Sulfuricurvum kujiense DSM 16994: one gene and its partner. The protein of the gene in region 1 interacts with the protein of each later gene in a pairwise test. Links are inferred from orthologs where the notes say so. Each region holds a gene or a part of one and is shown in the gene's direction. Other genes may lie near its edges.

Region 1 (15,336 bases):
AATGATGAATGACGAAGGAAATATTTCCTATTGGAACGAAGCCGCTGAAAGAATGTTCGGTTATTCAGAGAGTGAAATAATGGGATGGCCGCTACATGAGATGCTCGCACCCGAACGCTTTTTAGAAGCCCATCACAAAGCATTCGGTCATTTCAAAAAAACAGGTGAAGGGGCAGCTGTCGGAAAAACACTTGAACTGGTCGCTTTAAAAAAAGACAACACGGAATTTCCGATAGAACTCTCACTCTCCGCCGTTATGAGTAACGGTCATTGGAATGCGATAGGGATCATCCGCGATATCACCGAACGCAAAAAGATGGAGCTCGAACTCAAACAAAAAGAGGAGATGATGATCGCTCAGTCAAAGCAGGCGGCTATGGGAGACATGATCGCGATGATCGCCCATCAATGGCGACAACCTCTGGCTATCATGGGGATGGAAATTAATAATCTTATCATGTCAATCGGCTTCGATGACGAGATAACTAACGATTATCTTTTAAAGCTCTCCGAATCTCTAAACAAACAACTCCATCAACTCTCCGAAACTATCGATAATTTTAGAAACTTCTTCATGCCAACCCAATCCAGAGTACAAATAACAATGGAAGAAGTTTTAGAGAACACACTTAACATCATCGGTGCAAGTTGTGAAAACAGCAACATTAAACTCAATGTCCAAAACTCCTCCAAAAGCTCTTTATTTATCACTAAAAGTTCATTAATACAGGTTTTACTCAATATTGTGGGAAACGCAAAAGACATGCTTTTAGCGAACCAAATAAAAAACGCTGCTATCACGGTAACGGTTAGCGAAACAGACGAAACCATTAGCATCTCCGTCTGCGACAATGCCGGAGGAATCCCCGAGTCGATTTGCGATAAAATCGGGCAACCCTATTTTACAACCAAAAAAGATCTTAACGGCACAGGTTTAGGGGTGTATATCTCACGAATCATTATCGAAAAACATCTCTTTGGAACCCTTCGATGGTATAACAAAGAAGGTGGAGCCTGCTTTGAGATCACCCTTAAAATAAACCCTGACTAGAAAGAGATGTACCCATAGAGTTGAGAATAATAAAAGACTCTTGACATTTATTACTAATTAGTAGTATTATTGTCGTATCTGTTTTGAGGAGGTCTATTATGAAACGTGTAAAAAGTTACGGAAAACATGCTGACATTGTCTTACGTGCCCATATTGAGCTCTCACGATCACTTACAAAAATCAGAGCGAAAGAGACCGTCTGGCTGGCGAATCATGATCTAACCTTGCCGCAGTTCGGGATTTTGGAATCCCTGTATCATTTAGGAAGACTCACCGTCGGTCAGATTACGACGTTGACATTAAGCACGCCGGGCAATATCACGGTCGTCATCAAAAATCTTCAATCCAAAGGGCTGATCCAAACGATCCCCTCACCCGAAGACCGACGCATCAAAATCCTTGCAATAACCGATGAGGGGAGCGAGATTATGAAAGCGATATTTCAAACCCATGTCGATAACCTGACGGGTTGGTACGATAAAGCCCTGAACGAAGAAGAGGTTCAGACTCTTTCGCATTTGCTGCGAAAATTAGAAAAAGCGCAATAAAAAATTTATCTAAATAGTACTAATTAGTACTTTAACAAGGAGAATACGATGTCACTGATACTTCACCGCTCAGCAAAGCGCGGCAGCGCCGAACACGGCTGGCTCCACAGCCGTTTTAGTTTTTCATTCGCCGAATACCACAATCCTGCACGGATGGGATTCGGAGCGCTGCGTGTTATCAACGATGATCTCATCGAAGCGGGAAGCGGGTTTGGAATGCACCCGCATAAAAATATGGAGATCGTCTCCATTGTTACGAAAGGTTCATTGGTACACAAAGACTCAGAGGGGAATCACGGCACCATCCATGCGGGAGAAATTCAATACATGAGTGCCGGAAGCGGCGTTTTTCACTCCGAACATGCAGCCGATGAGTCGGATACCTCCATTTTTCAAATTTGGATCCACCCCGCTCAAAACGGAGGAACTCCCCGATACGAACAGCGCAGCTTTATCCACCACGATAAAACCGACAAATGGGTCACCCTTATCAGCGGTGACGGACGTGATGATTCGATAACTATTAAACAAGATGCCGCTGTTTATTCGGCCGAAGTGACGATCGGCAAAACGATATCGATTCCACCCGTCCGAACGGGTCACGGTCGATTGATTTTTATTGTCGAAGGAAAAGTAGACATAGCAGATCATACCCTTGAAGCAAGAGATGAACTGCAAATCACTGATGAGGAGGAATACACTCTATTAGCACTTACAGAGTCTACGGTCTTGTTATTTGACGTGCCGATGCACCAAAACTAAATACATAAAAGGAAATACAATGAAAAAATTCTCTACTCTTTTAGCCCTATGTTTACTAGGGTCTGTATCCGTGTTTGCAGGAAACTATAACGTGGATACTACCCATTCAAATGTCGGATTCAAAGTCAAACATATGATGATTTCCGAAGTATCGGGCAAATTTGATACCTTCAACGGGTCATTCGAATACGATGAGAAAACCAAAACACTCAAGTCGTTAAACGGAAAAATCGATGTCAACTCCATCAATACCGCCAATACAAAAAGAGACGATCATCTCAAAGCGCCCGATTTGTTCGATGTCCAAAAATATCCGTCGATTACATTTTCTTTGGATAAAGTCAAAGGGGACAAAGCGTATGGAAAACTGACCATGCACGGGGTAACGAAAAATGTCATACTGGCTCTTGAGAATAACGGTGTCGTCAAAGACCCATGGGGCAATACCCGTGTCGGTTTGGGACTGAGCGGTCAACTTAACCGCAAAGATTACGGCATTACATGGAATACAGCCCTCGAAGCGGGTGGTGTTGCCGTGGGAGATGTAATCAAATTGGATGTTCAACTCGAAGGAATATTGACTCAATAGCCGCCGAATATGAACCGCCGTCAATTTTTAGCACTTCTGGCAGCTTTGGCTGCCGATGCATCCCCAAAAAGGAACCTTATCATGCGTCAAAGCGCCATTTTTATCAGTCACGGCTCACCGATGAATGTCATCGATGACAACCCTTATACCCGCAGCCTCAAACAGCTCGGCAAAACGTTGTCCAAACCCAAAGCCATTCTCATCATCTCGGCGCATTGGGCTACAAACGAATCGGTGGTGTCGGTTGTGGATAAACCAGAGACGATACATGATTTTTACGGCTTTCCCGATTCTCTTTATTTGGTACGCTATGATGCACCCGGAGAAATGTCCGCCAGCATGCTTTTAGCCCATTTGACCCATGCGCGGATTGACCGCCGTCACGGTCTTGATCACGGAGCATGGTCTGTTTTGGTCCATCTCTTTCCCGACCATGATGTCCCCGTCTTTCAACTCTCGATCGATTTGAGCAAACCCGCATCATGGCATTATGCGTTAGGGAAAACTCTCTCACAGCTCCGAGATCAGGGGGTCATGATTATCGGCAGCGGCAATGTGACCCATAATCTCAGCGATATTGAGCCAGAACGCGATGCTCCGGTCGTACCATGGGCGAAAGAGTTTGACACCGCTTTTGCGGATGCGCTTATAGACCATCATGAGAAAATTATTAATTATGATCTCCCCCACTTTAACCATGCTCATCCGACACTGGAGCATTACCTTCCGATTCTCCCTATCTTGGGATCACAAAAAGAGGATGAAGCGATAACAACGATCTATGAGGGGTTTCAACACGCTACCCTCTCAATGAGATGTTTTCAAATCGGATAATCGCTATAATATTCGAAAATAGCCACGAAGGTATGTCATGTTGCTTAACGATCTTGTCGGTACGTTGCAATTGTCTATCAGCCCCGTCATTCTCATTTCGGGAATCGGTTTGGTCCTTTTAAGCCTGACCAACCGTTTCGGACGTACCGTCGACAGAACCCGCCAGCTTTCGGTAGAGTACCGAAGCGCTTCGGAAGCAGATCAGGAACGGATTTTATCGGAACTGAAAATACTCTCCGTAAGGGCAAAGGTCATACGAAGCAGCAATTTTTTGGCCGTACTTAGCATTTTGTTCGTTTCAATCCTGATTATAGGATTGTTCGGATCCGCTTTGTGTCATCTGAATATCACTCATTTTCTCGTGATCATGTTTATACTCAGTGTGATCAGCCTGATAGTATCGCTTTTGTTATTCATCTACGATCTCGAGCTCTCTCTTAAAGCTCTTTGGATTGAGCTTCCGAAAGCAATAGCCCGATCCGGCAGTGACAAAAGCCAATAAGTTTTGAGCCTTGAAAAGAGATTGATTGAGCTAATAGACGATAAATGCTATTGCTTTTCCTTTATCATTTCATCAAGAATTCGGAATACATCGGTACTGGCACTTTCAATCGCATCTATTGATTTTTTTATTTCCTCTCTGGAACATGTCACATTGTTACCGGAGCATTTTTTGGCCAATTCATTTGCTTCACGGTGGACAATACTGTGCGGCCGTTCAAGATTTTTATAGGCATTGGTCTTACCGTATACTTCCAATCCAAGAGTTTTATACCATTTGCCCAAACGGCATGCGGTATGATCCATTTCTCTAAATTCGGATTTTTCACCGAATATGAGCGTATAAACGTTGTTTTTATAGATAACATGATCAACTTTTGCCAAACTGCCAAAGGCGAAATCAGCAAGTATGCTGGTCTCTTTTTCAGCATCAATCGCATTATTTTTAAACATGATAATATCATTGTTGATAGATACGATAAGGTTTTTAGTTTTTAATGCAAGATTATTTATCTCTTCAGTACTGTTTTGAATATCGGTGGTCTCTTGCTGCATAGTCTGAACGACGATTTCAATCTCTTTGGTCGCTTTTTGCGTCCTCTCGGCAAGCTTTCTGACCTCATCCGCAACAACTGCGAATCCGCGGCCATGTTCACCTGCACGTGCCGCTTCAATAGCGGCATTTAATGCCAATAGATTAGTTTGATCTGCTATATCTTTGATTAGGGCAATAATGCTCGAAATCTCTCCGCTTCGTTGTGCGAGCTGGATTGTTGATTGTACAGCCTCACCCAAAAACAATGAAAGTTGATCGGTCTGAACCATGGCTTCTGTGGCTAGTTCGCTTGCTTCATTAGAATCATGGGTCATTTGAATGGCATCTTTTGACATGATGCGTAAATGTTCTACCATAGAAGTAAATACATCTTGATTATTTTTGAGTGCCTGATGGATTGACGCATGATGAGTTTCTAGCAAGCTTTGGTCATGTCGGACATCGCTTTTTTTGAACCGATAAACTGTTGCATCCTTGATAGATTGGTATTTTACTTCGGCCTCGCATTCGCCCACTTTGATGCTTGAACGATTTTTTTTCAACTCGGAAATTATTGTTTCTTGATGGGAAAGCGTTTCAAAAGCGGTATTAGATGCAATCACTTGACCGTACAAATCTATTGCTACCATGTATTCATCATAGGAAAATGAAGAAATGGCTTCAAGTTGGCTATTTTTTTTTTCAACTATTAAAAATTTAGATTCAAGTGCTTGTTTCTCCTCTAATAGGCGTTCTTATTGCTGCTTTGTTAAACATACTCGATTTTCCTTAAGATCATTATCTATTATTCGTCAAAATAGTACAGAAAGTATGTTGCAAATATGTCGCAAATTAATATATTTTATAATTTATTATAAACTTATTTAATATACATCACAATATTTTTTATCTCAAATTCTAGGAAGAAACCGTAATCTTGCTTCATTTTCAACAGTCAATTCCAAACGTACTCAGCAGCGTATAGGCAAATATTTGCACCCTAGCCTCATTTCATAAGTGCAAACAACAATTCCGCTATAATTTCATAATTTATTCTTAGGGTGTTTCATTGCCGATTTTTAAAGTCCATTCTCCCTATCAGCCCGCCGGTGATCAGCCCGTCGCCATCGAAGCACTCAGCAGCGGCATAAAACGTGGCGAACGCTACGTCGCCTTGGAAGGGGTCACCGGTTCGGGGAAAACGATGACGATGGCGCGGGTAATCGAGCAGGTTCAGCTCCCGACGATCATCATGACCCATAACAAGACATTGGCGGCGCAGCTCTACAGCGAATTTCGCTCTTTCTTTCCCGAAAACCACGTCGAGTATTTCATCAGCTACTACGACTATTATCAGCCTGAAGCCTATATCCCCCGCCAGGATTTGTTCATCGAAAAAGACAGTTCCATCAACGACGAACTGGAGCGTTTACGCCTCTCGGCTACCGCCAATCTCCTCAGTTATGACGATGTTATCGTCGTAGCTTCCGTCTCCGCGAACTACGGGTTGGGGGATCCTGAAGAGTATGAGAAAATGGTGCAGGTTGTCACCATAGGCGATGAGATCAGTCAGAAGAAACTCCTCCTCCGCCTTGTTGAGATGGGATATGCCCGCAACGACAGCTATTTCGACGGCGGGCACTTTCGGGTCAACGGCGAAGTCGTCGATATCTATCCCCCCTACTGGCAGGATCAGGCATTACGGATCGAGTTTTTCGGCGATGAGGTTGAACGTCTCGCCCTTTTCGAGCCTCTCAACAACTCCGTCGTCGAAACCATCGAAACGATCACGATCTACGCCACCAGTCAGTTTGCCGTCGGGCAGGAGAAACTCTCCCGCGCGATCAAACGGATCGAAGATGAGCTGGGAGAACGTCTGGCACAGCTCGATAAAGAGGGGAAAATCGTCGAAGCGCAGCGGCTCAAACAACGGTGTGAATTCGATCTGGAGATGCTTCAGGCAACGGGGATGTGCAAAGGGATCGAAAACTACTCCCGCCATCTCACCGACAAAAAACCGGGCGAAGCGCCCTATACGCTGCTCGATTATTTCGCCCTTCATCACGACAAATATCTGATCATCGTCGATGAAAGCCATGTGAGCTTGCCGCAGTTTCGGGGAATGTTTGCCGGGGATCGAAGCCGTAAAGAGGTTCTCGTCGACTACGGTTTCCGCCTCCCGAGTGCCCTGGATAACCGCCCGCTGATGATCGATGAGTTCATGAATAAAGCGCCCCACTATATGTTCGTCTCCGCTACCCCTGCCGCGCAGGAGATCGATATCAGCACCACCATCGCCCATCAGATTATCCGCCCTACCGGATTGCTCGATCCGATCATCACGATCAAGCCGAGCGAAAATCAGGTCGAAGACCTGCATGACGAGATTAAAAAGACGGTAGCCCTCGGCGATCGTGTCCTCGTCACCGTATTGACCAAAAAAATGGCCGAAGCGCTCACGAAATACCTCGCCGATTTGGGGATCAAAGTGCAATACATGCATTCCGAAATCGATGCAATCGAACGCAACCAGATCATTCGCGGACTCCGTGTCGGGGATTTCGACGTCCTCATCGGGATCAATCTTCTGCGGGAAGGATTGGATCTCCCCGAAGTGAGTCTTGTCGCTATTTTGGATGCGGATAAAGAGGGGTTTTTGCGCTCAGAGACCTCACTCATCCAAACCATCGGGCGTGCCGCACGTAACGAACACGGACGCGTTATCCTTTATGCCCAAAAAATAACCGGCTCGATGGAGCGGGCAATCAAAACTACGACCGATCGGCGCGCAGTACAAGAGGCCTACAACCAAAAGCACGGTATTACTCCAATCACCACCAAACGCTCACTCGATGAGAATCTCAAACTGGAAGACCCTTCAGAGCTGTATAACCGCTCCAAAAAGGCGAAAACCCTCCCTGCGGCAGAACGTAAAAAACTGATCGAAGAACTCAATATTAAGATGAGAGAAGCGGCGAAAAAACTCGAATTCGAAGAAGCGGCGCGCTTGCGCGATGAAATAGCTAAAATAAGGAAATTGTAACCTCATGCAAGACATGCTCAATAATTTATCGACCTATGGATATATCGTTTTATTCCTCTACTCTTTGGGTGGCGGCTTTGTTGCCCTGTTGGGTGCGGGTGTTCTCAGTTTTATGGGTAAAATGGACCTATCCATCTCTATCGCCGTCGCTTTTGCCGCCAACTTTCTCGGCGATACGCTGATGTTCTATTTTTCACGCTACCACAAGCGTGAAATGATGGAATACTTCAAAAAGCACCGCCGCAAACTCGCTTTTTCGCATCTTCTGCTCAAACGCAACGGCTCATGGATCATTGTCGTTAAAAAATTCATCTACGGCCTTAAAACACTCGTTACCCTAGCTATCGGCCTAACCAAATACGATTTTTGGAAATTCAGCGCCTATAACGCACTCGGCGCTCTCATCTGGGCTGTTGTCGTCGGTGGAGGGAGCTATGTTTTCGGCGGTGCACTGATCAAGGCGTACGATATGATCGTCGACAAACCCTATCTGGCTCCCGTTACACTGATCGTTATCGGAGGACTTACATGGTTCTATCTCTCGGCCGCGACAAAAGATAAAAAAAATAAAAAGTGAAGATCGATTGAAGCAATGAAGGGTGGATGGGGAAGAGGGATTCGAACCCCCGAATGACTGGACCAAAACCAGTTGCCTTACCGCTTGGCGATACCCCAATGTGAAGTGGGATTTTAGATAAAAACCCCTTAAAAAAAATTAAAATCTTCTGTATTCATACAGAAAGCTTTAGGGGGTCGGCAGGGACAATCTTGTCCTTGCCGCTTGATGAACTTTGTTCATTAAGTGCGTAAGATCAAATTAGAAAACCAACTTTTCGTCGGTTTTCGGTGCTTCTTCCTGAGTCGCATCCGGTACTGCCGAGGTATCGGTGTACGATTCGCTATTGTTTCCGTCATTTCCCGATCCGACATAAACCCCGGCAGGTACATCAAAATAGCGTTTGGTATTCGGATAAATCCGCAGCATATCTTCGTAATAATAACGGAATACTGGAGCCGCGGCACGTCCGCCCGTCTCGCTTCGGCGCATCGGCGTATTATTATCGTGCCCGAACCAGACGATCGTCTCTACCGTCGGAGAATACCCGGCAAACCATGCATCGACATTATCGTTCGTCGTCCCCGTTTTTCCGGCGATTTCAATCCCTGCTACACGTGCATTCGTCCCGGTTCCGTGAGAAACAACGTCTTTTAGTATCGACGTCATCAGATAGATCTGCTGCGGCGTATCAACCTGGCGGCTTTTGTTTTGGTATTTGATATTTTCACCTGTCGGAGTGATCACTTCACGGATCAGCATCGGATTGGTCATCGCTCCGCCGCTGGCGAACATCGTATAATATTTAGCCAAATCCATCGGAGAAATCGAGATGGTTCCCAGCGCAATCGATAGGTCAGGCGGGAGGTTTTCGGTAATACCGAAGCGTCTTAGTCCCTCGGTAATTTTTCCGAATCCCATATCGCTGACCATATTAATCGTTGCAAGGTTACGTGAATGGGTCAGCGCATCTCGGATCGTAACCATCCCTTTGTACTCATTTTTGTAGTTTTTCGGCTGCCATGTTTTCTCTTCGCCATCGTTACCCGCATAGGTATAGGTACGGGCGATATCGGGAACGAGGGATGAGGGGGACATACCGCTGTCCAGTGCTACTTGATACAAAAACGGCTTAAATGCCGATCCCGGCTGGCGCTTTGCCTGAGTTACGCGGTTGTACGGGCTAAGGGAGTAATCATATCCCCCGACCATCGCCAAAACCTCTCCGGTATGGGGATTTAGACTGATAAGGGCACCGTTGAGCTGGCGCTGCATATTTTCATCCAGATCACCCGCTTCCTGCGCCCTTTTTAAGATCTCATCACGCCCTGATTGAAGCGCTTTATATCCCGCTTCCTGAAGCCGCATATCGATTGTGGTATAGATTTTGTAGCCGCCGCTGCGGATATCGGGAAACGCATCACCGAGCTGACGCATAACCTCATCGATAATGTAGGGGCCGGAATTTTTACTGAGCGTATCGTTATAGACTTTCGGGCGTTCCTGCGTCGCTTTTTCATACGTTGCCTGATCAATCCATCCCAGGTCAAACATACGTCCGATAACGCGGTTCGCACGCCCTAAGGAGAGTTCATAGTTCTTTGTCGGAGAGTAAAAATTCGGCGCTTTCGGCAATCCGACCAGCATCGCCATCTCTTTAAGGCTCAACTCTTTTAGTGGTTTGCGAAAATAGCCGTCAGCCGCCGTTTTAATCCCGTAATAGCCGTGCCCCAGATAAATCTCGTTGAAATAGCGTTCTAAAATCTGTTCTTTCGTCAACTCCTGCTCAATCCGGATCGAATACAAAACCTCTTTAAATTTACGGGAGAATTTTTTCTCACGGGTCAACAGGGTGTTTTTTACCAGCTGCTGGGTAATCGTACTCGCCCCCTCTTTGAGCTTACCGGCACTGACGTCTTTGATGATCGCCCGCATTACCGCATCGGGATTGACTCCGCTGTGTTCAAAAAAAGTCGTATCTTCAATCGCCAACAATGCTTCAATCAATCTCGGAGGGATATTCTCATACGAAACGTAGTAGCGGTGTTCGTCACTGAACAGATTGGCAATCTTGTTCCCGTTGCGATCATAGACTTCTGTCGTCAAACGGGGCTGATATTTGATCAATTTTTGTGTTTCATATTCAAATGAATAGATGAGATACCCCAAAAATGCAACCGGAATCAAAATAGCGATCCCCACTGTTATGAGCAGATATTTTCTCATTTTCTTCCGTAGCGGTACTTCTTCATAAGGGTTGATCAATTTCTAAATCCTCTGGTTTTAAATTCGGCGTCAATTAACGCTTGAGTATATGGCTCTTTCGGAGCGCGGATTACCTCTTCGATAATCCCCCGTTCAATCATTCGCCCTTTATAAATGACGCAAATATCTTCACATAAAGCCGATGCCGAACTCATATCGTGCGTCACAAACAGCATTGAAAAATTCATTTTTCCCTGTAATGTTTTTAACAATTCTATCATGCTCTCTTTTGACGCAGGGTCAAGTGCCGTCGTCGGCTCATCCAACAACAAAAGCTTCGGTCGCGACCCCAAAGCGATAGCAACTACGACCCGCTGCAGCTGCCCTCCTGAAAGTTCGGGCGGAAACCGCTCAAGTAACTCCTCATCCAGTCCCAAAAGGGAAAACAGCTCAAGGCTCTCTTCCTTTGGTATGAACATCTGATCTTTGATCCGTGTCAGCGGAGACAAGGCGGTAAACGGGTTTTGGGGAACAAGTGAGAGTGTTACCCCTCTCTTCCATTCAAAACCGCACCGCTTCTCGATATGGACTCCCAATGACGGATCTAAAAGCCCCAACAGAGCTTTAAGCGTCAGCGATTTTCCGCTTCCGCTTTGTCCGACCAGAGCCAATGAACGCCGAATATCAAACGAAATATCAACCAGCACTTCCTCTTTATGAGTGATTTTGAGCCGATCGATGTGGATGGTATTCATCGCGCTATTTTACCCAAATCTGCGTTAATCGCTCACACGCTTTCGCCAAAACTATCTCATCGATATCGAGTCTGGCGATCAGCCTTATTATCGCTTTTTTCACCGTCGGCTGCCGAATGGCTCCGACGTGAAATCCCATCTCTTTTTTAAGCTGTTCCTGCAGCCGCATCACTTCGCGGTTATCTCCGATTTCAATCGGAACGATCAACCCCTTATACCTTAACCCCAGTATCTCATAGACGATGTTTTGGCGTGCGGCGATTTGTCCGCGCAGCACATCTGAATGTGCTTGGATATACTCCAATGCACGGTGTGCCAGAGCCGTATCATACAGTGAAGGGGCTGTCGCGTATATAACGTTTTTGGCTCGGTTTAGAAGATACTCGCTGATATGACGCGATGAGAGGATATAAGCTCCGAAACTTCCGTACGCTTTCCCCAACGTCCCCATTTTAATCATCAGCGGAGTCGGTACGATCTCGTAGTAATCGAGTATCCCCATCAGGTGCTCTCCGATGACGCCGCTGCTGTGGGCTTCATCCAATATCAAAATAGCTTCGTATTCTATCGCCAAATCGATGATCTCACGGGGAACCAAATCGCCCCCCATCGAGTATATCCCCTCTACCGCAACGATCACCCGTTTCCCCCGAGCACGTTCCAACTCTGTATTCAATGCCGACACGTCATTGTGCGGGAAGAATATTACCTCCCCCTCACACATCCGTGCTCCCGCAACGCCGCTGGCATGATACTCCTCATCCATCAGAAGCACATCCCCCTTGCGCACAAGGGCTTCGATAAGACCGATATTCGCGTTAAAGCCGCTCCCCATGACGATTCCCGCTTCAAAGCCGTTTGCCTCGCACAGTGCCTTTTCAAACGCCGCATGGATCGGATGGTAGCCGTTCACCAGCATCGAGGCTTTCGGGGAGTGATCACGGTAAAGCGAGAGGGTTTCACACGCTTTTAGGTGAAGTTCTTTGTTATGGGCAAGCCCCAGATAATCGTTCGATGCGGCATCAATCAATGCGTCATCACGGATGTGGCGTTCACGGTAGCGGCCGGAGCGTTTCAGCGCTTTAAGTTCGTTTTCGTAGGGGTTCATCATCGCTGTGCAGGCAATAGAGGAATATAGTCGCGTATCGCCTTGATCCGTTCGCTATCCGCAGGGTGGGTTGATAAAAATGCGGGCGCTTTTTGCCCTTTGGAGGAGAGTTTTTCCATATTTTCCCAAAATTTAAGCGCCTGTGCAGGATTGTATCCCGCTTTCCACATCAGATAGACACCGATTTGATCCGCCTCATTTTCGAATTTTCGGCTGTAGGGGAGGATAAGCCCCACTTGAGACGTAACGCCGTACGCCTGCGCATAGAGATCTCGGTACTCGGGAGGGACGTTTAAAGCCGCCGCCAACACTTGCGCCCCGATATTGCTCGCACTTTGCATCGACATCCGCTCGGCACCGTGGCGTGCGAGGGCATGGGCAATCTCATGCCCCATCACCGTCGCTATCTGATCATCATTTTCGGTAATTTTTAAAATACCCGTGTAAAAAAAGACTTTTCCCCCCGGCAGACAAAACGCGTTTGGGGTATCGTCTTGGATAACGTTAAATTCCCATACATAATCGCTTCTGCCGCTCACCGCGGCAATCCGTTCGCCGATTCTCTTGATTCGAGCCTGCAAAGCCTTATCGCCGCTCAGTTTGGAGGACTGTACTACTTTTTGCGCTTCGGTCGCCCCCAATGCCATCTCCTGCTCGGAGGAGATCATGATAAACTGCGTCCGATTCGTCAACGGTGCCGTCGCACATCCGCCAAGCAACAATCCGATCAAAACAAATCTGGCTAATTTCATCGGCATCTCCTTTATAGAAACGGCTTCAGTATTTCGGTACAAAGCCCCATAGCCGTACTCTCGAATCCGCGTACTTCACGGATATAGGGTTTGCAGAATCCCTCCACCATGCACGCACCCGCTTTGCCCCGCCACTCACCGCTTCGGAGATAACTTTCGACGGACTCAGGGTCAAAAACATCGAAAAAATAGTGGGTGGATGAGATATCGATCAGCTCCAACCTCGGAGTTTTATAGATCATACAGGTAATAATAGCGACTTCGGAGCCGCTTTGCATCTCTAAAATAGCCCTTGCGTCCGCTTCGTCTTTCGCTTTGCGCAGAATCTTCCCCTGTGCCGTGACGACGGTATCGGCGACAAGAAGCGGATAATCTGCACATCCGAACTTTTCCAAGTTGACTCTGTATTTTCCGAGTGTTGCTTGATAAACGAAATTTTTGGGAGAAGTTGCGATAATGGAGTCTTCGTCGAAATCGACGGACTCTTGAAGAAAAGGGATACCCGCCGATTTGAGAAGTTCAGCGCGGGTGATCGAAGAAGACGCTAAGCGTATCATGGTTTAATACGCGTTTCGGAGTACCACACCGATAAAGATGGCAGTCACACCCAATACAATGTTCACGGGAACCATATATTTGGCGATGATAGCCAGCATATTTTTTGCTTCGTCCAGATTCCCCATCTCCAAAGCTCTTTCCGCCCGTTTACGTCGGAACATCATCGCACCGAGATTGATCGTCATCACGAGCCAAATCGCCTCTTTGATATGGACGGTATTATAGATGCTCATCGCATATTCATCGATGACGTTGCCCGATGCATCCATCGCGGCGGCACGGAATCCGAGACCTACCGCCATCAATACCGCTGTAACAATAAGGATAATAACAAACGGCGTTACGATGGCAAAAAGACGTTTGAGGGTGTGCGAAGCACGCTCCAAACGGAGCTTCGGATCAGTGATAAGCTGCATCGATTGGTGAGCCGCAAAACGGATTGATATCATACCACCGACCCAGACAACGGCACTCAATACGTGCAAAAAAACGATTAATGTTCTATGGTGAGTAAACGTCTCGATCAAAAATTCTTTCATTTTGAAAGTTCCTTTGTCACATACGCCAATGCCGCATCTTTGGCTTCACCGAGTTTGGAAGCGTCTTTCCCGCCCGCTTGGGCAAAATCCGGGCGTCCCCCGCCGCCGCCGCCGAGGATCGGAGCGATTGTTTTGATCCAGTCACCCGCTTTGAGAGGCGTGTTTTTAGCACCTGCCGCGAGAAGCACTTTGTCATCTTTGATTTGGAAAAGGAGTACCGCGACCGAATCGTGCTGATTTTTAAGCTCATCGATACGCTCTTTGATATCCCCCGCACCGAGCTCGGCAACCACTACCGCCGTTGAGCCGATCATCGTAACGGCAAGCTCTTCTTTCGCCGAAGATGCCAATGCGCTCATCTCGTGTTTTAACGTTTTAACCTGCTCTTTTAGACGCTCGATACCCGCCAAAACATCGCGGTTTTTGACCGATGCTTCGACCTCTTCGAGAAGATGACGCTGTTGTTTAAAGAGGTTGTAGGCCGCATTTCCGCATACCGCTTCGATACGGCGCACACCTGCACTCACACCGCTCTCTTTGACGATGACGAATGTTCCGATGGTTGCGGTATTATCGACGTGGACACCGCCGCAAAACTCGATTGATGCAGTTCCGAAATTGACGACGCGTACCGTATCGCCGTATTTTTCTCCAAACTGTGCTTTCGCACCGCTTTTTTTCGCATCGTCGATGCTCATCTCGCGCGTCATACCCTCTAATGCATGGAAAACATGATAATTGACACGCTCTTCGACGAGAGCGATCTCTTCATGGCTCATCGCCTTAGGATGCGAGAAGTCGAAGCGGAGGCGGTTATGTTCGACCAATGATCCCGCTTGAGAGATATGTTCTCCCAACACCTCATACAACGCGGCATGAAGCAAATGGGTTGCCGAGTGGTGTTTTGCGATTTCATTGCGTTCCGGATCGACGAGCGCGTTTACCGTATCACCGACACTGAGAGTTGCTTTAGTTTCAATATGGGAGAGGTTCAATCCGT
Region 2 (15,736 bases), 830 kb from region 1 along the record:
CTATCCCGATTATTATTATGCATATTGAGAATTCGGATAAAATCATTGAGATGCACGATGAAAATATATTCAACGATCTGTGTAAAGAGATGATTGAACTTGCACAAGTCCATTTTAAAGATGATATAGAGATCGCGCAATGGAATAAACATATTTATACCCTTATCGCATCCAGGGCTTCTTTGGATGAACTGAAAAAATCGTTGGAGAAGTTTCATCAAAATCTGAAGCTTGAAGCATCGGTTGACGGGGCATCGCTGGTCATAGATTCGTTTATCATCGATATGCACGGCGTCGAGCTCAACAAAGCAATCGGAATTATCGATCATATCAAACACAAGCAGCTCCTCTCTAGGGATTTGGCCCATTTAGTCCATTTTGAAATTTCCGCATCGCCGCAAGAATCAGTGGATGAGCAGGAACATGCGCTCCATTATCTTGAAAAAATGATTATGTCCAAGACCCCGGTAAAGGTTTTGAACTTTTATAAAGGAATTCGGATCAGTACGGCAGCACAGATTGTCAAAATTTCGAACGAGACGGTGTATCTTTCTATAGAAAAAATTCAGGGATATGCGATGAAACTTGAACAGCACGTCGTGATTCAAGGGACCAATATCCCTTTCGACATCCTTGCCAGTGTCAAGATCGTTGATGTAGCTAAAAAAATTGCCGTCCTGTCTAATTTTGAGCCGTTGGAAGCTTCCGGCAATAACCGTCAATATATCAGGATACAAAGCGACCATAGAATGCACGTTACGATTGCGACTGCCAAAAGCGTCATCTCCGGTACGATTTTAGATATTTCGATAAAATCGATTGCGTGTAAATTAAGCGTTTCAAAAGTTCCGTTAAAACTGGATTCCAAAGTCAATCTGCAATTCAATCTCCCCCTTGAGCGATTTGAGGGCGGTATGGTAACCATGGTTATCGCCGGGAAAATACAGTATATTCAAGAAGGGGACGAGTTTACCAAGGTAGTCGTGGAACTCATGCTTGCCGAGCCGTATGAGAGTTATCTGATCGAGTATATATATGCCCGTCAACAGGCACTCGTTAATGAGATTAAAACGATTGCCAATAAACTTTAAATCTTTTTACTGAGTGCTTCGATATGTCCGCTGTTGCCCAGTACAACCAAAATATCCCCTTTTTCGAGAATATCATCTTTTTCAAACGATGTGTACCAAATGCCCTGATGTTTATAGGCAATAGGCTTTACCTCGAACTCTGATTCGAATATAGGAGAGAGAATCGATGTTCCAACCCAAAACGATGGGACAGTCAACTTGGCGATCTTCATCGTAATAGAAAGATCGATGGTTTCATAGTGCATGTTTTTGACCATTTTTTTAACGATTTTTTTCGCCGATTCCATCTCGGGATAAATCACTTTGGCCGCACCGAGTTTTGAGAGGATCTGCCCGTGCACCGTTGTAATCGCTTTGGCAACGACCGTCTCCACCCCAAGCTCTTTAAGAGCCATAACGGTCAAAATACTCGCTTCGATGTTTTCACCGATACTCACAACGGCGACATCGACGCTACCGATCCCCGCTTCGCGTAATGCACGCATATCGGTAGAATCGAGGATTACAGCATCTTGTACAAATTCGTTAATTTCACGAACCTGTTCTTCATCCACATCAACGGCGATAACACTAAGTCCTTGTTGTGCCAGCCCTTTGGCGACATGAAATCCGAATTTTCCCAAACCAATTACAGCAAATGTTTCCATCTAAATTATAACCTTTCCTTCTGCATATTTTATACGGCTCTCCACCGCTTTTCCAACGATGATAATAGTAAAAGCAAATACGCCCACTCTTCCCATCAGCATTAATACTATAATATTGATTTTTCCCCAATCGCTAAAAAGGGCACTGTAGCTCAATACTCCGCCATCTCCCGTCGATACACCTACCGTCCCGAATGCCGAAGTCGTTTCAAACAATATACGTAAAAAAGGCAAATGCTCCACTTCGCTCAAGATAATAGTGGTCATTACGACATAAAAAGAGGCGACGAAAATCACCGCATAGGCTTTATTAATCTGATATTGGGCAATGGAACGGCGGAAGATATGCGCGTTTGTATCACCGCGAAGCGTATACCAGACACCGATAAGCGCCAAAGCAACCGCAGTCGTTTTAATCCCCCCGGCCGTACCGCCCGGACTCCCCCCGGTCATCATAAAGAAGGTAGAGAAGAAAAGATTGGAGTCGGTCAAAGTCGAAAAATCGATACTGTTGAATCCGGCAGTACGGTAATTAACGGATGCAAACCATGCAGCTAAAATCTTCTCATAAGTATCAAGTCCGCCAAATGATTTTGGATTGTTCCACTCTAAAGACAAAAGCAGTATCATCCCGATAAGAATCAAGATTCCGCTCATCCAAAGAACAATTTTCGTATGCGTAGAGATCCGAAGTAACCGATCGCGGCGAAAATTATATATTTCCAATAGAACTATGTATCCTAAACCGCCCAGAATAACCAACAACGGTATCGCCATATTGATAACAAAATCACCTCTAAAACTCATCATATTGTCGCTGAACAATGAAAATCCGGCATTATTAAAGGCGGATATCGAATGAAATGTTCCAAACCATACTGCTTTGCCAAACGGCATATCAACCCAAAATCGGAGTGTCAAAATCAACATTCCCACCGCTTCTATGATAATAATTGAAGCGAATACAATTTTCAAAAAACGGACCAACCCGTCCATTCCCGGATGGTTGAGGGACTCTTTTAGAATAAGCCGGTCGCGATGACCAATCTTTTGTTTACGCATTACCGCCATAAAGGTCACTGCAGTCATATAGCCAAGCCCGCCGATCTGGATAAGGGAGAGGATAACGACATGTCCAAACGGCGTAAAATCGACCGGAGTGTCTTTGACGATCAATCCCGTCACACAAACTGCCGAAGTTGCAGTAAAAACGGCATCAACAAATCTAAGTTCACCGTTATGGGCAAAGGGGAGCGACAGAAGCAACGCACCTCCGAATATGAGTGCTATAAAGCTAAAAAGAATAATTTTTATCTCTTGCGTATGTATTTTCTATCCTTTTACTAATACTACTTTTTTTGAAAAAAGAGGAAGAGAAAGTATATCACTGAACCCATATTGAATACTTAAAAAAGTGGTTGTGACACATTGCTGAAATGTTCTAGACATTTCGATATAATTCGTAAAAAAAGCCATATTGAAATTGAATAAAATAATTGAAGGCAGAGAAAAATGCTACCGGTGCTATCGCCCGATAACATCCTGCATGTGCCCGTATGTTAAGCCTATAGCGACACAAACTAAATTTGTTATCTTAATGCACCCCAAAGAGTTTAAAAAAACCAAAAACGGCACCGGAAGACTTACCCATCTCTCACTGCCGAATTCAGAACTCTATATTGATGTCGATTTCAGCGAGCATAGCGCCATTAATGCATTGATTGAGGACAGTAACAACCTCTGCTATGTTCTTTATCCCGGGAAAAAAAGCATCAATCTAAACACCCGGAAGATTGATGCGCAGGGCAAACAAATTGTCATCTTCATTATCGATTCAACCTGGGCATGCTCGGTAAAAATGCTCAGAGTCAGCCGCAATCTTCAAACATTGCCGCGCGTCAGTTTCACCCACTCTAAAACTTCCCAATTCCTTATTAAGGAACAGCCCGAAGCATACTGTCTTTCGACGATCGAATCGACATTGAGTGTATTGGAATTATTGCATCAGCAGGGTCTTGAAGCGATAGAAGAGGGGGCTTTTGAAGCTTTTTTAAATCCGTTCAAAGCTATGGTGGAATATCAAATCGGATGTGCTTCGCACTCTGAAGAGAGCGTCAGATTTAAGACAAGAAGAGAAGAGATTTAATTCTCTTTTTCATCTTCGAATTCTAAAAGCAAACCCGCTGCATCGACAATCTCTTTTTCCCGCTCTTTCAGCGCTTCTGCTTCTTCGACTTTTGCATGTTCGACTTCAACGTATTCTATAAATATTTCAATATCTTCGTCAGTGTTATAAAATTCTTTGTATCCCAAAGCGATTTCGACAAATTCGTTTCCGCATCCGAAATCAACTAATTTCTGTTTTAGATCCATTGCTTAATAAACTCCTGATGCTTTTTCTTTGTAGGAATCGAAAACTTCATCCTGAGCCGGGGCGAGCTGGAAATAGCCGTCAAGTTCTCGATGTTTTGACTGCAAAAGGGTTTCGAAGTCATTTTGCGTTACCGGAATATTATCCTGAAATTTATCGAGTAAAATGGTAGTGTTCCCCAATAATACCAGATAGCTCATCGTTCCGTAATCGAGCATTGCCACAGTATGGGAATTATCAAGCGGTTTTTGAAAACGGATATGAACTCCCCCGCTCTCATTTGACATAGGAAGAGATGCGGAGAGTGACGCTTTTGTTTCCGCAGCGGTCGTTTTATCAAATAACCATGGAGATTTCGGCTCATTTTTCATGGCTGTAGTGCGTTTGGCTATATTTTGTTTCAACCAGAATAAAATAGCAATCCCGATGATTAATATGCCGATAACAACATAATAGCTTTGCTCGAATTCATTTCCTTTTTTTGTCGGAAGCCCATCCACCGATGTTTCATCGACCGGTGTATTCTGCGTAGCGGAATTTACGGCTTCAGGATGCATAAATCGTAGACGCAGACCATATGAATCGGAGGTTTTAGAGGCTTGCATAATGACGTTATTCGAAAGTTCGGCAATAATTTTGATATTTTCGTTTTCAGGTGTAATGGTAAGTTTGTTGAGATATTTGGAAGTAACGTTTTTGACTACCGGAGAATCGATAAACGCCTCTTCAAGCTTTACGATGACGGTATCGTTCTGGCGATTTTGGCGCAATACCCCTTCATACGGAGTATCGAACGTCAACATCACATCGACGCGGTCATTCCGGTCATATACGTTGTAACTTAAAATTTTAGCTCCCCATAAAAAAGCGGGAAGAAGCAGCAGAGGAAGTAAATATCTCATAGTCTCTCTTTTGATAGGTAATACAATACGGCGCTCGAATCGAGTACCTCATTGATACGTATCGCTAAATTCTTCTCATAAACCATTACTTCCCCCTTACCGATAATACGTCTGTTGACATACGATTCCACGCTTTCCCCCGCCGGTTTGCCCAAGTCGATGACGGAACCTTTTTCCAGTTTGAGTATTTCGTCCAACGTGAGAGTCGTTTGTCCCAAATCCGAAACAAATTCCACTTCCATGTCAAGCAATCCGTCGTAATCCATCCATGAAAGTTCTTTTTCAGGATCGAAACCGTGTTCATGATGTAAAGAAGTTTCTGCCGCTACTGTTTCATCCATCTCTTAGAGCCTTTGCAAAGCAATTGTCATTTCTCCGCCATTAATACCGATACATTTTGAATTATCCAATTGAACCGCCGATACCTCTTCATCCGATAAAAGAAAAGGGGTCGCAATCGATAAAGATGTTTCATATAACTCACCGGCCAGTACTTTTGCACTTCCGACAATCATATTGGTTGTTTCCAACAGCATATCGATGAGTGTCTGTTCATCACTCTCATCTTCGCCCAAAAAAATCTCGGCTATGGTCTGAATCAACATCGGATCGCATCCGATATAAGCACGGTGAATCTCACCGTTCGTCGTTTCAATATCGATATAAGCAAAAAGCGTTCTCTTTTTAGTTGAGTCTATAAAATCATAAGGGAGGCGTATTTGATGAAGAAAAAAATTAGTGGCTGCTTCGACAATAATCGGTAACATTACATCCCTCACTCTTGTTAAATATCTATGAGAATCGATTATAGCGTAAAATCTAATGAACGAAAAGGGTATTAGTTGAAGCACTAAGGGGGTATAATCGCGCGCCATAATCTAAACAAAGATAAAATATGACTATTGAATTAGCACTTTTAGGGGTAGGGGTCGGTACACTGTCAGGATTTTTCGGAATCGGCGGCGGTACGGTGAGTGTTCCGATTCTGCTCTATCTCGGGTTTGGTATCAAAGAGGCAATCGGCATATCGGTTACCCAAATGGTTGCCGGTTCGTTGTTGGCGGCGTGGATCCATCATAAAAAACAAACGTATGCGATCGGCGATATCAAATATTTCGGTTACGGCGGAATTCTTGGTGCGATAGCGGGCGGGATATTGGTCAAAGCACTCCATTCGAGTATATTGGAATGGCTTTTTCTCTCAATTGTCGCCTTTACGCTGGGGCGACTGGCTCTTTCCAATCCCGAACCGACCCGTCCGGAAGTGGTCAATCGGCCGTTATATACGTTTGTCGGAAGCGTGATCGGCGTATTTTCCGGAATGCTTGGAGTTGGAGGTTCGATTTTGATGACGCCGGTACTGGTTAGTTTTATGGGATTTCCGCTGAAGAAAGCTTCAGCAGTAGGACATTTTTTTGTTACGTTTTCTTCCGTTTCGGCTTTGGCGACACTTTTGTGGCTCGGTCTTGTGAATCTTGAAGCGGGTCTGACGATGGCTTTGAGCTCATTATTCGGCATTATGGCGGGCATCGCGTTGCTGCATCGGGTCAAAGTGACTCATTACAAACAGGTATTGGTTATTTTTTACATCATTATTTTTGCCATTACGGCATACAAACTTATCGCGGGGTAACTTATGGACAAGATTAAAATTATCGGAGCACGGGAGCATAACCTCAAAAACATCTCTTTGGAGATCCCGAAAAACAAGCTGATTGTATGTACCGGAATCAGCGGAAGCGGTAAATCGACATTGGCCTTTGACACCCTTTATGCCGAGGGACAGCGCCGCTATATCGAGTCTCTCTCATCGTATGCCCGTCAATTTTTGGACCGTGTCGGAAAGCCCGATGTCGATAAAATCGAAGGCCTCACTCCGGCTATTGCGATCGATCAAAAAACGACCTCAAAAAATCCCCGTTCAACCGTAGGAACGATTACCGAGATCTATGACTATCTGAGACTTTTGTATGCCCGTATCGGAGTTCAACACTGTCATCTGTGCGGCAAGCCGATATCCAAAATGTCGGCTCAAGATATAATCACACAGGTTTTAAAGCTTCCCGAAGGTTCCAAAATCGTCATACTTGCACCGCTCGTACGGGAGAAAAAAGGCTCCTTTGCCGATATTCTCGAATCGCTCCGTCATAAAGGGTATGTACGTGCCATGATCGACGGCGTCATGGTGCGTCTGGATGAAGAGATTGATCTCTCCAAGACCAAAAAACATACTCTTAAAGTTGTGATTGACCGTCTCATCATAAAAGATGACAACCATGACCGTGTGGCCCAAGACGTCGAAAAAGCGCTCAAAGAGTCTTATGGAGAGGTAGAAATTGAGATTCAGAACCACGACGAAGTAGGGATGGCTGACAAGCTGATCCACTACAGTGAACACAGCGCCTGTTTTGACTGTAAAGTGAGTTTTGATCCGCTCGAACCGCTCTCGTTTTCGTTTAACTCTCCCAAAGGGGCATGTTCTGAATGCGACGGCCTCGGCATCCGCTATGCGCTCGATTACGACAAAATTATCGATTCCGAACTCCCCATAGAGAAAGGGGCGATAAAAATCGTTTACGGATTTAACAAAGGGTATTATTTTACCTTCCTAAAAGCGTTTTGCGCTGCGGAAGGGATCAGTATTACGGCTCCGTTTTATGCACTCGAAGAGTATCAGAAAAAAGCGATCCTCCACGGCAGCGTCGATGAAGTCGAATTCAAGTGGCAGGACCATCCTATCAAGCGTGTATGGCCGGGAATCGTACGCATCGCATACGATATTTTCAAAGATGAAAAAGATCTCGCCGATTACATGTCCGAAAAACCGTGCAACATCTGTAATTCTCACCGTCTCAAGCGCGAATCGCTTGCCGTTCGCGTTGCCCAAAAGGGGATCGGGGATGTGATATCGATGCCCCTTAAAGATTCGTATGCGTGGTTTGCCGATCCAAAGACATTTGATGGTCTGAGCGATCAAAATGCAATGATTGCCGCACCGATTTTAAATGAGATACGCGAACGTCTTTTCTTTTTGTTTGATGTCGGTTTAGGATACCTCTCCCTCAGCCGCGACGCCCGCACCATCAGCGGGGGGGAAGCCCAGCGTATCCGTATCGCTTCTCAGATCGGAAGCGGTTTGACAGGGGTAATGTATGTTCTGGATGAGCCGAGTATCGGATTGCATGAACGCGATACCCTCAAACTGATTCGAACGCTCCGTTCATTGCAGGAAAAAGGGAATACCGTTATCGTTGTCGAACATGACAAAGAGACGATTGAAAATGCCGACTACATTGTTGATATCGGCCCCGGTGCCGGAAAATTCGGCGGTAATGTCGTCTTTGCAGGTACGTTGGAGGAAATGAAACAATCCAATACCCTCACGGCCGACTACCTCTCTGGACGCAAACAAATCAAATATTTTTATCGACGCGAACAAAAAGAGTGGATGGCAATCAATAATGTTACATTAAATAATATTACCAATTTGAGCGTAAAAATTCCACTTCATAATTTTGTCTGTGTAACGGGAGTCAGCGGCAGCGGAAAAAGCTCTCTGATTCTGCAGACGTTGCTTCCCGTTACTCGCGAAATACTGAACCATGCACGTAAAATAAACCGTGTCGCCGGGGTCGAAGTAGAAGGTCTGGAAAAACTCGACAAAGTGATCTATCTCGATCAAAGCCCGATCGGACGTACGCCTCGTTCGAACCCTGCCACTTATACGGGTGTCATGGACGAAATTCGAAATCTATTCACGAAAACCAAAGAAGCACAGATCCGCGGCTATACGGCATCGCGCTTTAGCTTTAACGTCAAAGGGGGGCGATGTGAAAAATGTCAGGGAGAAGGGGAAATCAAGATCGAAATGCACTTCCTTCCCGACATTATGGTCAAGTGTGATTCGTGTCACGGAAGCCGATACAATCTCCAAACACTTCAGGTTGAGTATAAAGGGAAAACCATCTCCGATGTTCTGAATATGTCGGTCGGCGAAGCACTCGAATTTTTTGCACCGATCCCGAAAATCAAAGCGATTCTACAGACACTTAGCGATGTCGGGCTTGATTACATTACGCTGGGACAAAATGCCGTTACCCTCTCAGGAGGGGAAGCGCAGCGGATTAAACTGGCCAAAGAGCTTAGCCGACGCGATACGGGAAATACCCTCTATATCCTTGATGAACCGACGACGGGTCTGCATTTTGATGACGTCAACCGTTTGACAAAGGTACTTCATAATTTCGTCGAACTCGGTAACTCCGTACTGGTTATCGAGCACAATCTCGATATGATAAAAAATGCCGACTATATCATCGATATGGGGCCTGAGGGGGGCAGCGGCGGCGGATTATTGGTCGCGCAGGGGAACCCTGAAGAAGTTGCCGAGAGCTGGGAAAAAACGGGAAGTTTCACCGGAAAATATTTAGCTCTTGAGCTAAATAGGCTATAATAAGATTAACAGGATTTACAGAGGATTTTTATGAAAAGCTCGATTATAAACAGTATTAAATCTTTGCCGCCGCTTCCTAAAACGGTGATAGAGATGCAACGTATTTGTAATGATCCCGACAGTTCGATCAATGATCTGATTAAAACTGTCGAACAAGACCCGATGATCGTTGCCAACTTGCTTAAAGCCGCCAATTCGCCTCTGTACAGTTTCCGACGCGAGATACTCAATGTCTCTCAGGCGGTCTCTTTGTTCGGGATGAGTATGACGAGATCTATCGGTATCGGCAATTCGGTCCGCAAACTGCTCAATGTCGACATGGAACCCTATGGAATTACATCGGACCGTTTTGCGGAAATTTCATCGATGCAGGCTGCTTTGGTTCATGAATGGTACATGAAAATAGACCGCCTTAAAGCCGATAAGCTTTTTTTAGCCGCATTTTTGCAGGAGACGGGAAAAATTATTATCGCAAGCGACGTTATTCAAGAAGATTTAGCTGCCAATTTTAAATCCGATATTGAAGTGACGATTGACATTGCAAGAGTTGAGCGCTCTTACATTCATGAAACGACGGCTACCGTGACGGCGGAAATTTTTACCCACTGGAATTTTGATAAAGAATTTGTTGAGATGATTAAATTTTCCGATGCGCCTGCCAAAGCGCCGGATGATGTCAAAGAGTACTCTACCGCTCTGAACATCATTAAAACGATTATTCCGGTCAATAATCCGCTGGGGGAACACGGAATCTCATATGGCCTTAAAAAAGCGGAAGATGCGGGCTATGACGTCACTATGCTTCAAGCGGCAATTGATTCGATGCTCGCTCGAATCCGTGCCTGATAAAGACGATTGATGGCACAACCTACCGTTACTATAATCGATACTTTCGGATTTTTCTTTCGTTCGTTTTATGCACTTCCCCCTCTAAAGAATAGACACGGGTTTCCTACCGGACTTTTGACCGGATTCATTAACTTTATTGCATCACTGCACAAAGACCACAGCAGCGATTATTTGATATTCGCTCTCGATGCAAAAGGGCCGAGTTTCCGGGCCGAGATCGATCCAAATTATAAAGCCAACCGTTCACCCGCGCCCGAAGAGCTGATCCAGCAACTCCCCATCGCTATCGACTGGATCGATAAAATGGGTTATAAATCTCTATCCCAAAGCGGGTATGAGGCCGATGACATGATCGCATCGGTTGTTCGTCAAGCGCGCCAACACGGTTTTTTGGTTCGCGTCGTTTCCCATGATAAAGACCTCTATCAGCTGATCGATGATGATCGGGTCGTGTTGGTCGATGCGATCAGCAAAAAAGTGATGAATGAACGTCACTGCGATGAAAAATACGGTGTTCATCCGTGCCAGTTTATCGATTATCAATCCCTTATCGGCGATACTGCCGATAATGTCCCCGGTGTCAAAGGGATCGGTAAAGTGACGGCACAAAAACTTCTTTCTCAGTTCGGGACGCTGGATACACTGTATGAACGCATCGAAGAGGTTACCCCTCCGCGGATACGGGGTCTGCTTGAAACGTACCGTGACGATGCATTCCGCTCCCGCGAACTGGTACGTCTTAAAGATGATGTGTTTGATACGCTCGATTTTTCGGAGTTTGCAATGCATTTCGATAATCCGTTTTTGCCTATCTATGATGATCTGGTGCACTATGAGATGAACGCCGTATTGCGTACCCTTAAAGCCAAAGCATTGTTTGAAGAGTCACAGCCCTCAAATACGCCTCAGAGTGAAAAAACTGAAAAAGCGGAAGTTCCGCAGTGCGATAGTCTCGATGGATGCAGTGTTTTGATCGATAGCGATGCCGCTTTAATTGCCCTGATGGAAACGATAGCCGATGATGCACTTATCGCCTTTGATACCGAAACGACTGGGCTTGACCCGAGTAAAGATCATTTGGTAGGTTTTAGCTTCAGCACTGATGGCAAAACCGGATATTATGTTCCGATGATGCACAGTTATCTCGGAGTCGGGGATCAGGTCAGTACTGAAGCGGCGGCGAAAGCAATTCGATTGATATTTGAACATCGCGTTATCGGACATAATATTAAATTCGATCTTCATTTTGTCACCCGGTTTTTGGGTGTTGACCGCTTAAGTATCTATGCCGATACGATGGTTCTCGCTTGGCTGACCGACTCGTCGCGCTCACTGGCGATGGACAACTTGTCACAATCACTTTTGCATCACGAGATGATCCATTTCAAAGATACGGTAAAAAAAGGGGAGAACTTCGCTTCCGTCGCTATCGAAGATGCCTGTAAATATGCGGGAGAAGACGCTTACATAACCTACCGTCTGTACGAAGTGCTCAAAGAGCAGCTGCTGCTAAAAGGCGGACAAGAAGCATTAGACGAAGCGTTTGATGTCGAGTTTCCGTTTACATTGACATTGCTGGGAATGGAGAAAGAGGGGATAGCCGTCGATACGGCGGTTTTGGAACTCTTTAAAAAAGAGGTTGCCCATGAGATAGCGACACTGACCGAGCAGATACACAGTGCGTGCGGAACCGTCTTTAATCTCAATTCTCCCAAACAACTCGGTGTCATCTTGTTTGAGACGCTTGGGCTTCCTCACGGCAAGAAAACCAAAACGGGATACAGCACCGACGAGCAGGTTTTGGAGGGGCTTCAATTTGAACATCCGATGATTCCGATGCTGTTGCAGTATCGCGAGTACCACAAGCTCTATTCGACCTATATCGAACCGCTGATCGCTTTGGCGCAAAATGATCCCTCATCGCGCATTTATACGTCTTTTGTCCAGACGGGGACGGCGACGGGTCGGCTCAGCTCCAAAAATCCGAATCTCCAAAATATCCCCGTCAAAACGGCATTGGGAATGCGGATACGCGAAGCGTTCGTGGCACCTCGGGGCAAAAAACTGATCGGGATCGACTATTCTCAGATCGAGCTTCGTCTCCTCGCCCATTTCAGTGAAGACACTGTTTTGGTCAATGCCTTTAACGAGGGGCACGACATCCATATGCAAACGGCGATAGCACTGTTCGGTGCGGAGGATGCATCTAGGAAGCGTAATATCGCCAAGACGGTCAATTTCGGTCTATTGTACGGGATGGGGCAGAAAAAACTTTCCGATACTCTCGGGATTACGACGAAAGAGGCCAAAGAGATCATTGAACGCTATTTCGAGACGTTTCCGAGTGTCAAAGGATATTTCAACGGCATTGTTGAACAGGCCAAAGAGATAGGGTATGTCGAGACACTGCTGCACCGTCGCCGCTATTTTGATTTCGGTTCCGCTACCCCGATGCTGAAAGCTGCCTATGAGCGCGAGTCGGTCAATACAGTCTTTCAAGGAAGTGCGTCTGATCTTATCAAACTCTCGATGAATAAAATTGACACGATGATCCGAACCGAAGGTTTGCGAGCCCGAATGCTGCTGCAAATCCACGATGAACTGATTTTCGAAGTGGATGCGGATGTTGCCGAAGAATACGCCGTCCGTTTTGTCGATGCGATGGAACGTATTTTAGAACTACGGGTTCCGCTCAAAACTTCGATGCATATCGGAAACCACTGGGGCGAGTTAAAATAGTTTAGAGGAGATTTACATGGTCGAAAAAATCTTAGCCAATCTCGAAAAGTCCAATTGTTCAACCGACGACACTTTTTTACAGGCGGTAAGCGAAGTGCTCGCTTCATTGGAACCGATTATCAAGAGTGATTCACGTTACGAGCAGTTCGCTATTTTGGAACGTCTTGTCACACCGGATCGGATCATACAGTTTAAAATCCAATGGCTCGATGATAACAATAACGTCCAAATCAACAACGGATATCGAATCCAGTTCAATAATTCGCTAGGACCCTACAAAGGGGGACTTCGGTTTCATCCCAGCGTCAATATCAATATTCTGAAATTTCTTGCGTTCGAGCAGATTTTTAAAAACTCGTTGACAGGGCTTCCGGTCGGGGGAGCAAAGGGGGGGAGCGATTTCGATCCCAAAGGGAAAAGCGAATTTGAGATCATGCGGTTCTGCCATGCTTTTATGCGCGAACTTCACACCTATATCGGAGCGCGTATCGATGTACCCGCCGGAGATATCGGCGTAGGGAGCCGTGAGATCGGCTACCTTTTCGGCGAATATAAACACATTACCAAGAATTACGACGGTGTACTCAGCGGGAAACCGTATGCGTTCGGCGGATCGCTTCTTCGCCCTCAGGCTACGGGATACGGCGTCGTCTATTTCGCCCGGGAGATGCTCTCCCAGGAGCTGCAGGAATCTTTGGAGGGAAAAGTGTGTACGGTGAGCGGCGCCGGAAACGTTGCAATCCATACGATTGAGAAGCTTCAGCAGTTGGGGGCTCTCGTCGTGACCGCCAGTGACAGTGATGGAACAATCTATGATCCCAGAGGCATTGATCTTACCGTCGTCCGTGAGCTCAAAGAGAATGGCAGACGTTTGTCACTCTCAGGGTATGCGGATCGCATTCCTGGATCAGTCTATACCTCCAAAAATGATTATCCTGCGCAAGGGCATGCGGTATGGCAGTATCCCTGTTTTGCCGCTTTTCCGTGTGCTACTCAGAACGAACTCTCCCTTTTTGATGCGAAATCGCTGATAGAAAACGGATGCGTAGCCGTTATCGAAGGGGCCAATATGCCGACGGCCCCGGATGCGATCGAATTGTTTCAGCGTGAGGGGGTACTCTTCTCCCCCGGAAAAGCTTCCAATGCCGGGGGTGTCTCGGTCAGTGAATTTGAGATGTCTCAAAACGCATCTATGGAAAAATGGGATTTTGACAAAGTGGACCGTAAACTCGATGAGCTGATGCGCCAGATTTACAAACGGGTCTCACTGACGGCTAAGGAGTACGGAGTGGAGCGAAACTTCGTTGACGGCGCAAATATCGCCGCATTTAAACGGGTTGCCGAAGCGATGATTCTTGAAGGCGTTTGATTGTTAATAGTGAATTAACAAATATTTACCAATGTGCGACTACAATTGCACCATACTATACAGACAGGTCTATGAATGAATAAAATTCTCTCCCTTTTGAGCTCCATGAAAACCATGGCCGCTCTTATGCTTATTTTTGCCGTCTCGATCGGCTATGCTACGTTTATTGAAAACGATTACGGATCAATGACCGCCAAAGCGGATGTCTATAATGCCCGTTGGTTTGAAATTCTTCTTGCATTGCTCGCCGTTAATTTAACCCTCAATATCATCAATTTTAAAATGGCACGAAAGGGCAAACAACTCGTATTTATTTTTCATGCCGCCTTTTTGATTATCCTTGTCGGTGCGGCGGTTACCCGATATATCGGGTACGAGGGGACCATGCACATCCGCGAAGGAGAAAGCAATAACGCCATAATCAGCGCCGAGCCGTATGTCACATTCAATGTTGACAAGGGGGGCAAGCAATACGAATTCAAAGAGAATCTGTTTCTTTCCAAACGTACTGCAAACCATTTTGACCGGACTTTGTCCGTCGACGGTGAGCAGATCAATGTCCGACTTGAGCAATACATGGGGGATGCCCGCTATGAACCTGCCGCTGATCCAAAAGGGGAGCCTCTTTTTAACCTTATGGTTACCGGTGCGATGGGGGCGCAGCAAGTCGCTCTCAAACAAGGCGAGTTTGTCGAAGCGAACGATGTCGTCATCGATTTTGATTCTAACCAAACGTTCAAAAAGCCGGTTGTTTCACTAAGCGTCGAGGGAGATAAGCCTTATATCACTACCCCTTCTTCCCTTGCTACCCTCAGTATGGATACACAGCAAAACGGTATGCTTAATGGCGGAAAACACGAGATGACGAAACGGACATTGTTCCAAACGTCTCAGAGCGGCTTTGTATTGCGGAACTTCCTTCCTAAAGCCTCGATGCAGCTGGTTTCAGCCCCTAAAGGGAAAGGTCCCATGATGCAGGGTGGGCAGGATGCTTTAACCTTGACGTTTACAAGTAAAGAGAACAAAGTGACGGAAGTGATATTGGGGAGTCCGGGAGCTATAGGCGAAGCTAAAAAAGTAGTTTTGGGTGATACCGTAATCAATGTCGCTTACGGTTCTATCGAGCGCAAAATCCCGTTTTCGGTTGCTTTGCGCGATTTTGAGCTGGAACGTTATCCGGGATCCATGTCTCCGGCATCCTATGCCAGCGAAGTAAGCGTCATCGATCCTGCGAATCAGGAAAAATTCGATTTCCGTATCTACATGAACCATATTCTTGATTACCAAGGATTCCGATTTTTCCAATCTTCATTCG

Evidence for each region.
Region 2: the proteins of uvrB (region 1) and uvrA interact in binary tests that used the Escherichia coli proteins (3 or more experiments, as listed by UniProt). The link is inferred for Sulfuricurvum kujiense DSM 16994 from one-to-one orthologs.

The regions. Positions count from the first base shown.
Region 1 is NC_014762.1:2,234,491-2,249,826, forward strand. The notes cover bases 5,445-8,376. They hold uvrB (excinuclease ABC subunit UvrB), read left to right. Parts: upstream 5,445-5,889; coding sequence 5,890-7,863; downstream 7,864-8,376. Other genes in these bases: SULKU_RS11170 (DedA family protein), read left to right, coding at 7,868-8,376. Also shown: SULKU_RS11130 (PAS domain S-box protein), read left to right, coding at 1-1,051; SULKU_RS11135 (MarR family winged helix-turn-helix transcriptional regulator), read left to right, coding at 1,150-1,599; SULKU_RS11140 (pirin family protein), read left to right, coding at 1,648-2,361; SULKU_RS11145 (YceI family protein), read left to right, coding at 2,381-2,950; ygiD (4,5-DOPA-extradiol-dioxygenase), read left to right, coding at 3,032-3,784; SULKU_RS11155 (DUF2721 domain-containing protein), read left to right, coding at 3,822-4,286; SULKU_RS15470 (CZB domain-containing protein), read right to left, coding at 4,334-4,840; more of SULKU_RS11170, read left to right, coding at 8,377-8,440; SULKU_RS11180 (penicillin-binding protein 1A), read right to left, coding at 8,681-10,645; SULKU_RS11185 (ATP-binding cassette domain-containing protein), read right to left, coding at 10,681-11,379; SULKU_RS11190 (aminotransferase class I/II-fold pyridoxal phosphate-dependent enzyme), read right to left, coding at 11,384-12,490; SULKU_RS11195 (M48 family metallopeptidase), read right to left, coding at 12,487-13,239; septum formation inhibitor Maf, read right to left, coding at 13,251-13,796; SULKU_RS11205 (hypothetical protein), read right to left, coding at 13,800-14,336; alaS (alanine--tRNA ligase), read right to left, coding at 14,333-15,336. UniProt on the Escherichia coli protein: The UvrABC repair system catalyzes the recognition and processing of DNA lesions. A damage recognition complex composed of 2 UvrA and 2 UvrB subunits scans DNA for abnormalities.
Region 2 is NC_014762.1:1,404,322-1,420,057, reverse strand. Bases 6,333-9,664 are described here. They hold uvrA (excinuclease ABC subunit UvrA), read left to right. Parts: upstream 6,333-6,647; coding sequence 6,648-9,464; downstream 9,465-9,664. Other genes in these bases: SULKU_RS07030 (HDOD domain-containing protein), read left to right, coding at 9,495-9,664; SULKU_RS07040 (sulfite exporter TauE/SafE family protein), read left to right, coding at 6,333-6,644. Outside these bases: SULKU_RS07080 (PilZ domain-containing protein), read left to right, coding at 1-1,091; SULKU_RS07075 (potassium channel family protein), read right to left, coding at 1,088-1,738; SULKU_RS07070 (TrkH family potassium uptake protein), read right to left, coding at 1,739-3,043; SULKU_RS07065 (tRNA-uridine aminocarboxypropyltransferase), read left to right, coding at 3,216-3,884; SULKU_RS07060 (hypothetical protein), read right to left, coding at 3,881-4,111; SULKU_RS07055 (hypothetical protein), read right to left, coding at 4,115-5,011; flagellar motor switch protein FliN, read right to left, coding at 5,008-5,352; SULKU_RS07045 (chemotaxis protein CheX), read right to left, coding at 5,356-5,778; more of SULKU_RS07040, read left to right, coding at 5,907-6,332; more of SULKU_RS07030, read left to right, coding at 9,665-10,310; polA (DNA polymerase I), read left to right, coding at 10,323-13,052; gdhA (NADP-specific glutamate dehydrogenase), read left to right, coding at 13,069-14,421; SULKU_RS07015 (cytochrome c biogenesis protein CcsA), read left to right, coding at 14,497-15,736. UniProt on the Escherichia coli protein: The UvrABC repair system catalyzes the recognition and processing of DNA lesions. UvrA is an ATPase and a DNA-binding protein. A damage recognition complex composed of 2 UvrA and 2 UvrB subunits scans DNA for abnormalities.